One region of the Mesorhizobium sp. BR-1-1-10 genome, then DNA from elsewhere that is predicted to be linked to it. Evidence: predicted binding sites of a transcription regulator. Region 1 holds the regulator's gene; the other holds the start of a gene.
The links. The regulator LexA, encoded in region 1, represses DNA repair genes until DNA is damaged. The targets are predictions, from matches to a motif close to TGTTCNNNNTGTGTTCNG.

Region 1 (4,552 bases):
TGTCATCGGAGTTGACGACCGGGATACCGGCCTGGCGGGCGGCCGCGGAGACAGCGGCGATCGCCGGCTGGATCAGGTTCGAGGCCGGGCCGTAGATCACGTCGGCCTTGCCGGCGAGCGAAGCGATGCGTTGCTGGATGTCATTGACGTTGTCTATGCCGACCTCCACCACCTCGAAGCCCGCGGCCGGTGCCGCCGCCTTGATCTTTTCGACCAAGGCAACGTCATTGGCCTCACCGGGATTATAAGGCACGCCGAAGCGCTTGGCGTTCGGCAGCAGCTTCTTGGTGAAGGCCATCACCGCGGCGACGTCCTGCAGATCGCTGGCGCCGGTCATGCCTTCGTCTCCGGCGTCCCATGACGGCACCAGCTTGGCCGCCACCGGATCGGTGACCGCGGCAAAAACGATCGGAATGCCGGAACCGGCAAGCGCTTTCTTGGCGATCTGCGATACCGGCGTGGTGATGGTGTAGATCAGCTTGGGCTGCTCGGCCTGCAGCTTGGCGATCATCTGCGGCACCAGCGATGCATCGAAATTGGTGTGGCTCTCCGTGTAGACGACGTCCTTGCCCTCGACGTAGCCATTATCCGTCAGCGCCTTCTTGAAGCCGGCTATGGCGGCGTTCAATTGCGGATGCTCGCCGAAATTGGCAATGCCGATACGGATCTGATCGGCCGCGGCACTGCCGGCGCTGACCATCAATGCGCCTGCCAGCGCCAAGCCCGACAACCAAGCGGATTTCGACTTCAACATCATTTCCTCCCAGATTTGATCAGGGCCGCTTGGAAACGCGGCGGCTACGGCGATCATGGTGAGTCCGCCGGTCTGTGTCAAACATTATATATAATTGTTGCTGTGACCCAATATCATATATACTTTTGCCAGACGACGGATTGATCACCATGCGGGATGAAACGAGTTCCACAAAAACGGAAGCCGCCTATCAGCTGTTGCGGCGCGACATCCTGACCACGCGCCTCATGCCCGGCGCCCCGCTCAAACTGAGTGCGCTGCGCGGCACCTATGGCGTCGGCTGGACACCGTTGCGCGAAGCCCTGTCGCGGCTCGAGGCCGAACGCCTGGTCACCGCCATCAGCAATCGTGGTTTTGCCGTGGCTCCGGTGTCGCGGGCCGAGCTGGAGGATCTGGCACGCGCCAGGATGGTGGTCGAGATACCCCTGTTCCTCGAATCGATGGAAAAAGGCGGCAGGGAGTGGGAGGATGCCGTGGTCACCGCCCACTACCGGCTCTCGCGTTGCAAGACGGCGGTCGACGATCCCTCGGACGCGGCCGTCGACAGATGGGACGAGAACCACGAGGCCTTCCATGCGGCGCTGCTGAGCGCCGCCACATGCGACTGGCTGTTGCGGTTCCGCTCGACGATCTCGGATCAGCTGCGCCGGCATCATCGCTTTCTTGGTCTGGCGCCGACACTGCGGGCCGCGGCCGGCCTCAAGGATGGCTATGAAGAGGCAATCGAAGCGCTACGCGAAGCGATTGCGATCGAACACCATACCGCGATCATGGAAGCGGCGCTCGACCGTGACGTCGAGCGGGCCAAGGCGCTGATGACGGCGCATATCGGCTACACACTGCACGTCTATGTCCACAGCGAAGACAGCGGCGCTACCAGATACGCCGCTCGCGCCGGCAGCTTGAAGGCGGGTTCGGGATAACTTCAGCGCTTCCGCTACGCCTATTCGAACGCGCTGGCCGGGGTGCGCCGAACGCCCGGATCCATGGCCGCCCGAAGCTACCAATCGTTGGCATTTTGGTTTCGTTTCGTTCCGCGATAATGGCTCCGCGAATTATACGTGCCCCCGAGGAGAAGCCTTCCAACTAACTGATGCCAAAGCCTCGTCGGCGGATGGGCCACAGGCCATTAACCAAAACGATTTCAATGCGCCTGCCGATGGCGGAAAGGGCTGGTTGCTGCCCGCCGTCGCGGGCAAAAAACTTCAGACCCCTTAACAAATTCATTAAACTTTAAACGGTTGCAGAACACAACTGGAACAGATAGTGTTTGTTCTGGGTTTGTTTTTTCGATTCTGGTTCAACCTTTCGTTCAATGTCTTGGGGGCCGCCATGCTGACACGCAAGCAACATGAACTGCTGATGTTCATCCACGAACGGCTCAAGGAAAGCGGGATACCGCCTTCCTTCGACGAGATGAAGGAAGCACTCGATCTTGCCTCCAAGTCGGGGATCCATCGCCTGATCACGGCGCTGGAGGAGCGCGGCTTCATTCGCCGGCTACCCAATCGGGCGCGCGCGCTGGAAGTGCTGCGGCTGCCGGACTCGATCGCGCCGGGCCTCAATGCGGCAAAGAAGTTCTCGCCAAGCGTCATCCAAGGCAGCCTTGGCCAAGGCAGTCTCGGACGCCAGATCAGGCCGGCCGCTGCGCCTTCGCGCCTGCCCGCGGCCGGCAACGACGACGATGCGGTTTCAGCCGTGTCCATCCCGGTCATGGGCCGTATCGCCGCCGGTGTGCCGATCGATGCCATCCAGCATCAGACGCATTCGATCTCGGTGCCGCCGGACATGATCATGGGCGGCGAGCACTATGCGTTGGAGGTCAAGGGCGACTCGATGATCGAGGCTGGTATCTTCGATGGAGACACGGTCATTATCCGCAATGCCGACACGGCAAGCCCGGGCGAAATTATCGTGGCACTGGTCGACGAAGAGGAAGCGACACTGAAGCGGTTCCGCCGCAAAGGCGCTTCGATCGCGCTCGAGGCCGCCAATCCAGCCTACGAAACGCGCATTTTCGGGCCGGACAGGGTCAAGGTACAAGGCAAGCTGGTCGGGTTGATCAGGCGTTACTGAGCCGGCTTGCCATCGGGCTTGTCGGGTTTTTTGTACGGCGGCAGCCCCCTTGCCTCGCGTGAGAATTTTCGCTGTTCGTGCCAAGGTCGGTATGGTCCGTCGACGGCGAATGCGATCGCGGCCCGGGTCGTGGCCGACTGGGGATTGAAGAAGACGGCAGCGCTTCCCTTGCGGGCGAGCTGCCGTTTGGTGACGACGAGAACCAGTGGATTGTGGCACGCGTCATAGGCGGTTGCGTCGTTGACGATGATCAGGTCGGCGAAAGCGCAGGCTTTCCAGGTGGTCTTGCGGTCTTCGACATAGGCAATGATCGCGCCGGAAGGGTGCCTGGCAAGGCACAGGCCTTCGCGGCAGTAGAAGGGCGATCCCGGCGGCAGGTCGGTCGGACTGGCAACATCGAATTGCCCGTCTGTCGTGTCGAACATTTCCGGTTTGACGATTGTTTCGGAGATCAGGGCGCGCTTCCAGTTGTCGGTTGCGAATTCGTTGGGACGTTCCCGGTTGACGGCCAGTTCGCCATTGCCGATCGGCAGCGCGACCAGCCGCGCATCTTCCGAGATCAGCACATCGGGCGCGCGCGTGTGCGACACAGTCAACAGGCCGGCGAGCGCGAATGGCAGCGCCGCGAGCCGCAGCCATGTCGTCGCCATCGTCGCGATTACCAGCGCGACCGTGACCATCAGCACGGATTGCTGCGAAATCAGCCCGACTCCATCGACCGGAGAGCGCTCCGATATCCACGCCGACACGGCGATCATTGCTGTCAGGCCCTTGCCCATGAGGTAGAGAGCCGGCCAATCCAGTCCGAATGGCATCAGCAGCGCGCTGGCGACGGCCAGGAACATCACGACCGACACGATAGGCATCACGGCCAGATTGGCGAACAGGCTGAGCGGCGATACCCGCTGGAAATGCCAGATGGCAAACAGTGCCGTGGCGCTGCCGGCGATAATAGACGTCATGGCCAATCCACCTGTCGCCAGCAGGAATTTTCGCGTCAGGAACCAGGGCAGCGATCGCTTTGGCGGCGGTGGCCGCGTCTTTCCCGCACGGTGATCGGCCCAGCCGGCATAAGCGCCAACCAGGGCCGCGGTCGCGGCGAACGACATCTGAAAGCTCGGGCCGACGACCTCGTGAGGCGAGACCAGGATGACGGCGATCGCCGAGATCGCCAGATTGCGCATGGTCAGCGCAGCGCGATCGAAGAAGACGGCAATCAGCATCACCGCCAGCATGATGAAGCTGCGTTCGGCCGCAACGACGACACCGGAAATGATGAGATAGGCCGCGATCGAGAACAGTGCGGCGGCGGCCGCGTATTTCTTCACCGGCCGGCGCGCGGAAAAGTCTGGAAACAGCGCGAAGGCACCACGCAGCAGACCCATGATGGTGCCGGCCACAAGCGCCATATGCAGTCCCGAAATAGAGATGATGTGATAGATGCCGGTACGCCGCATCGCTTCATTGATTTCATCGGGTATGCCGGCGCGCACGCCGACGATCAGCGCCGCCGCGATCTCGCCTTCAGCGCCGCCGACGCTGCCCCTGATGTGGTCGGCGATGGCTTCGCGGGCATTTTCGATGCCTGAAAAAAGGCGAGCCGATAGCGGCATCTCACCGTCGTCGGCGGAAACAACCGTTGGATTGCCGAGAAAGAAGCCGCTGCCGCCGATGCCGGCGAAATAGCTGTCGAAAGAGAAGTCGTAGCTGTCCGGCCGCACC
Region 2 (4,552 bases), on a different contig from region 1:
ATGCGCGCAATAGACCATGCGGCTGAACAGGTTTGTTGTGTTGCCCACCTGACGGCTGTGTTGCCGCTCCTTGGTCCTGCTGCGCGAAGCCAGCCACTCGGTCTCGGTGATCAGGGCAGGGAAGTAGCCTGGCACCTCATCACCTCGAAACACAAGCGTCCCAAAGGCCGCTGGATTGCGCAACGTCTCGCCCACAACCCCCTGGGACCACGTGCCCCCCGAGGGACTTAAGATACCCCGCTCGTTCAGCGTCTGGGCGATTGCCAACTGCCCAAGGCCTTGCTTTGCCAGATCGAACAACAGGCGAGCATCTGATGCCCTGGCGTTAAGCTCTTGGGTCTCTCGGTCAATCCAAAAGGGAACCTTGGCGAGCTTGACGCGGCCAGCCCTGGCCCTCTCTGCCTTGCGGCTCATAGCCTCTTTGACACGCTTGGACAGCTTTTCGCTGTACTCATTTGCCGACTGCATCGAGAGGATGGATTGGACCATGTGCATGAAGCTCGCGCGGTAGCCCTCAATGGTGTGGACGCGCTGGTCGTGCATGGTCACGATGGTGAGGCCGGTCTTGAGGACGGCAAGGAAGTACTCCTGCGCGTCCAGATAGTTGACGCGGGATATGCGGTCGACGTTCTCGACCAGCAGCACCATGTCGGACGGGATCACACCATTCTTGATGTCTGACACCAGCTTGCCAAAGGATGCCTCAAGGTTCGCTCCCTTGAAGGCCGAGATGCCATCGTCCACCAGTTGGCGGTCCAGCGTGAGACCATAGGCTCGGCAGAAGTCCTCAGCGTTCTTGGTCTGACGATCAAGGCTGTCGCCGTGGGCCTGCTTGCCGGATGACCAGCGTGCGTAAGAGATGGCGGTGCGGCCTTTGAGGTCTCGGGGTTCTCTGGGCTGAAACATGGTTTGGGCGTCTCCGTCTGTCTTTGGAAACGCCCTGATAACAGTCTGTAGAGCTACTGTCTATGCCAGGTCTGGCTCTTGCAGATCAGTCCGCCGAGCACGCAACCGCTCATCTTGAGCGAGGCGCCCGACAAGGTTGCCTTGCCCGAATAGGTCTTGTCATTTGCCGGATCGGTGATGTTGCCGGTGTATTTGTTGTCGCCGGCCGCCTTGAGCGAGCCGATGGTCTTGCCGGCATATTTGCCTGATTTGAGCGTGATGGAGAACGAGCTGCTGCCTGAAATGGCAGCGGTGTCGCCGGCTTGCGTTTTCCAGTTGCCCTCGATCGGATCGGCCCACGCCGCGCCGCTCAGGATCAAAGTGGCCGCCAGGGCCAGGCTCACTTTTCGAGACATGTCTTCCTCCCTTTGGATAGCCGGCCGGATGCTCCGCCTCGCCGGTCTGCCGCTTACGCAAACGTAAGCTAATCCAGCTTCCGTCAAAACGAAAGCGGTGCCGCAACGGAAGGTTTTGGCATTTCGAAAGCGCCTGAATTCGCCCTGTCGGCCCGGAAATGAAAACGACCAGCGCCTCGTGTTTGCTTTCTAGGGTTAGCAGAGTGTTGACCGCGCGCTCGAAAATTTTCGGCAAATTTGGCGAAAACCAGCTGAATTGCTGGCTTCGTATCCTTAACGAATTTTCGCGTTTACCTCTTGTTTTAGCTTTGTTTTCCTCAAATTAAGCACGCCATTTAACGACGGATTCAAGCCTGCGCGGCATTCTCGAAAGCATCGAAAGAGCGGCCCGGACAAGACGAACGGAGGCAGCTCTCGGGAGCCAGACAGGGGACTAAAAATGGCACGTTTTGAAATGCTTGAAGCAGGCTTCGGCGCCATGGGGGCAACTGCCCAGGCCGACATTCTTTTCGAATTGGGCATGATGTATGCGACCGGCCGCGATTGCGAAACCGACGTCGTTGCCGCCCACAAATGGTTCAACATCGCCGCCATCAAGGGATCGGCCCGCGCCGCCGAGTTGCGCTCGGAACTCTCGGCGGCCATGTCGAAGGTCGAGATCGCCAAGGCGCTGCGCGAAGCCCGCGAATGGATGACCATGCACTGAGTTCCGCCAGACGGGGACGCTCCGGCCAAGACCGCAGAAAGACGGTCGGGCCAACAGGGAAAAGGCTGCGCAGACAGCCAGGCCACGGCCATCGACAACGAGAATGCGGCACGCCGACAGGTCCAAGCCGCGCAACGGACCATGATCCCGAAGACTCCGGTTTTCGGAAGGATCATGGCCAACATGAAGACAGGGAAGGTGGGTTGGGTTCACAGCGCGGGGGCGCCGGGGAAACAGCCTGACCGGCAAAAAAAGCCACGACCGGCCGGAACAAGGCTGGCGTGGCTTTTTGCGTGGATGAGGCCGCGCAGGCCTAATCGAGTGGCGCCAATGCGCCTAGACAGGTCCGATGAAGGATGAAATTGTCCCGCCTCTCTGGAAGAAGCGCGGCCGGGCGGCCGCGCGTGAGTGGAGGAGTTCTATTGTCATGAAAAAAATGAGTGTTTTGAGCGCGGCCATTTTCGGCCTGATGATGAGCGCGCCGGTCGCGTTCGCCGATGACATCACCATCTCGGTGGTCGGCCCGATGACCGGACAGCTCGCCACCATCGGCGATCAGTTCAAGCAGGGCGCACAGGCCGCCGCCGATGCCATCAACGCGGCTGGCGGCGTCAACGGCTCCCAGATCAAGCTCGACATCGAGGACGACCAGTGCGATCCCAAGCAGGCGGTGTCGGTCGCCAATCGCATCGTCGCCAACAGCGTCAAGTTCATCGACGGGCATGCCTGCTCGGGTTCCAGCATTCCGGCCTCGGCGGTCTATGCCGAAGCCGGCGCCCTGATGATGAGCCCGGCTTCCTCGAACCCGGTGCTGACCGATGCGGCCGCCAAGGCCGGCTGGTCGACAATCATGCGTCTCTACACGCGTGACGACGCGCAGGGCGCCTTCATCGGCCCGTGGATCGCCAAGAAATACGCCGGCAAGAACGTCGTCATCCTGCACGACAAGAGCGCTTACGGCCAGGGCGTGGCTGATGCCGTCAAGGCGACCATGAATGCCGGTGGCCTCAAGGAGGTCTATTATGACGCCATCAACCCCGGCGAGAAGGACTATTCGGCGCTTGTCACCAAGCTGAAGGATCTCAAGGCTGATGTCGTCTATTTCGGCGGCTACCACCCCGAGGCGGGCCTGATCCTGCGTCAGTCGGCCGAACAGAATTTCAAGTTCCAGCTGATCATGCCGGACTCGATCGCGTCGCCGGAATTCTGGCAGGTTGCCGGCCCGGCCGGCGAGGGCACGATGTTCGTGTTCCCGTCGGATCCGCAGGCAAAGCCGGAAGCCAAGGCAGCCGTCGAAAAGATCAAGGCCGGCGGCTTCGTGCCGGAAGGCTTCACGCTGTTCTCCTATGCCGTGGTCCAGGCATTCGCCGAAGGCATCAAGCGTGCTGGCAGCGATGATCCGGCCAAGGTTGCCGAGGCGCTGAAGAATGGCACGGCGATCAGCACCGTTGTCGGCGACGTCACCTTCGACGAGAAGGGCGACCTCAAGAATGCCAGCTACGACATCAACCAGTGGCATGACGGCAAGTACGCGCCGATCGCGCAGTAATCGCCCTGGCACTCGGGTAATCCAAGGGAATGGCCGGGTTCGTCCCGGCCATTTCAGTTTGCGGTCGCTCCTTCTATCCGCCGGCGGCCGCGGTGCATGCGTTCTGGTCCTCGGCGAACCGCACCAGCACCGCGCCGTCGGTGACCTGTGCGCCTTCCCCGGCGATCTCGGCGATCACCCCGTCATGCGGGGCGGCGATGGTGTGCTCCATCTTCATCGCCTCGAGGATCAGCAGAGGTTGCCCTTTGATCACAGCGTCGCCTTTCGCCACGCGCACAAGCTTGACCAGGCCCGGCATCGGCGCGCGCAGGCTGCCGGTGGCGGCGGCCGCTTCATCGCTCCTGGCCAAGGGGTCCGGCACCGCGAAAGTATAGCCGACGGCGCCTTCGAACACCGTGATGTGGCCAGGCCAGCGGGCGAGGCGGGGAACGGCGCGAATATCATGCGAACTGGTGCTGTCATAAGGCGCATCGAGCGCCACCTGGAAGCGCCCGTCCGATCGCACTGAAATCTTTGCCTGAATGGCTTCATCGCCGAACGTCAGCCGCATGCGCCGCGCCACGCCGTGGAAATGCGCATAGCCGGCGAGTGCCGACCATGGGTCGTTCGACGGCGGCAATGCTCCGGCACCCGAGGCCGCCATGGCGGCAGCCGAGATGATCTCGCCGGTCGGCGGTGCGACCGCCGTCAACGCCTCCTGGTGTCTGCCAATCAGGCCGGTATCGATGTCTTCAGCCGCAAAATCCGGATCGGCGGCAAGAGCGGCAAGAAAAGCGGTGTTGACGGTGGAGCCGGCAATCTCGGTTTGCGCGAGCGCGGTGCGGAGCGCTTCCAGCGCCTGCCGTCTGTCTCCGGCATGAACGACCAGCTTCGCGATCATCGGGTCGTAGTAGGGCGAGATGGCATCGCCAGCCCGCACGCCGGTCTCGATGCGCATCGCGGCGCCTTCGGGGACAACGTCCGGAAATCTAAGGTGGTGCAGCGTGCCTGTCGCCG

Region 2: a site for LexA is predicted at 1,600-1,617, ahead of LB555_RS20410 (sel1 repeat family protein). Genes of this name have one in related genera too.

The regions. Positions count from the first base shown of each region.
Region 1 covers NZ_JAIUIL010000003.1:458,843-463,394, reverse strand. Annotated here, with positions in the region: gene LB555_RS08110 (ABC transporter substrate-binding protein) at 1-754, opposite strand, end outside; gene LB555_RS08105 (GntR family transcriptional regulator) at 904-1,677, shown strand; gene lexA (transcriptional repressor LexA) at 2,087-2,830, shown strand; gene LB555_RS08095 (ComEC/Rec2 family competence protein) at 2,824-4,552, opposite strand, start outside.
Region 2 covers NZ_JAIUIL010000009.1:75,558-80,109, reverse strand. Annotated here, with positions in the region: gene LB555_RS20420 (recombinase family protein) at 1-906, opposite strand, end outside; gene LB555_RS20415 (DUF2147 domain-containing protein) at 960-1,301, opposite strand; gene LB555_RS20410 (sel1 repeat family protein) at 1,741-2,007, shown strand; gene LB555_RS20405 (branched-chain amino acid ABC transporter substrate-binding protein) at 2,435-3,556, shown strand; gene LB555_RS20400 (acetyl/propionyl/methylcrotonyl-CoA carboxylase subunit alpha) at 3,630-4,552, opposite strand, start outside.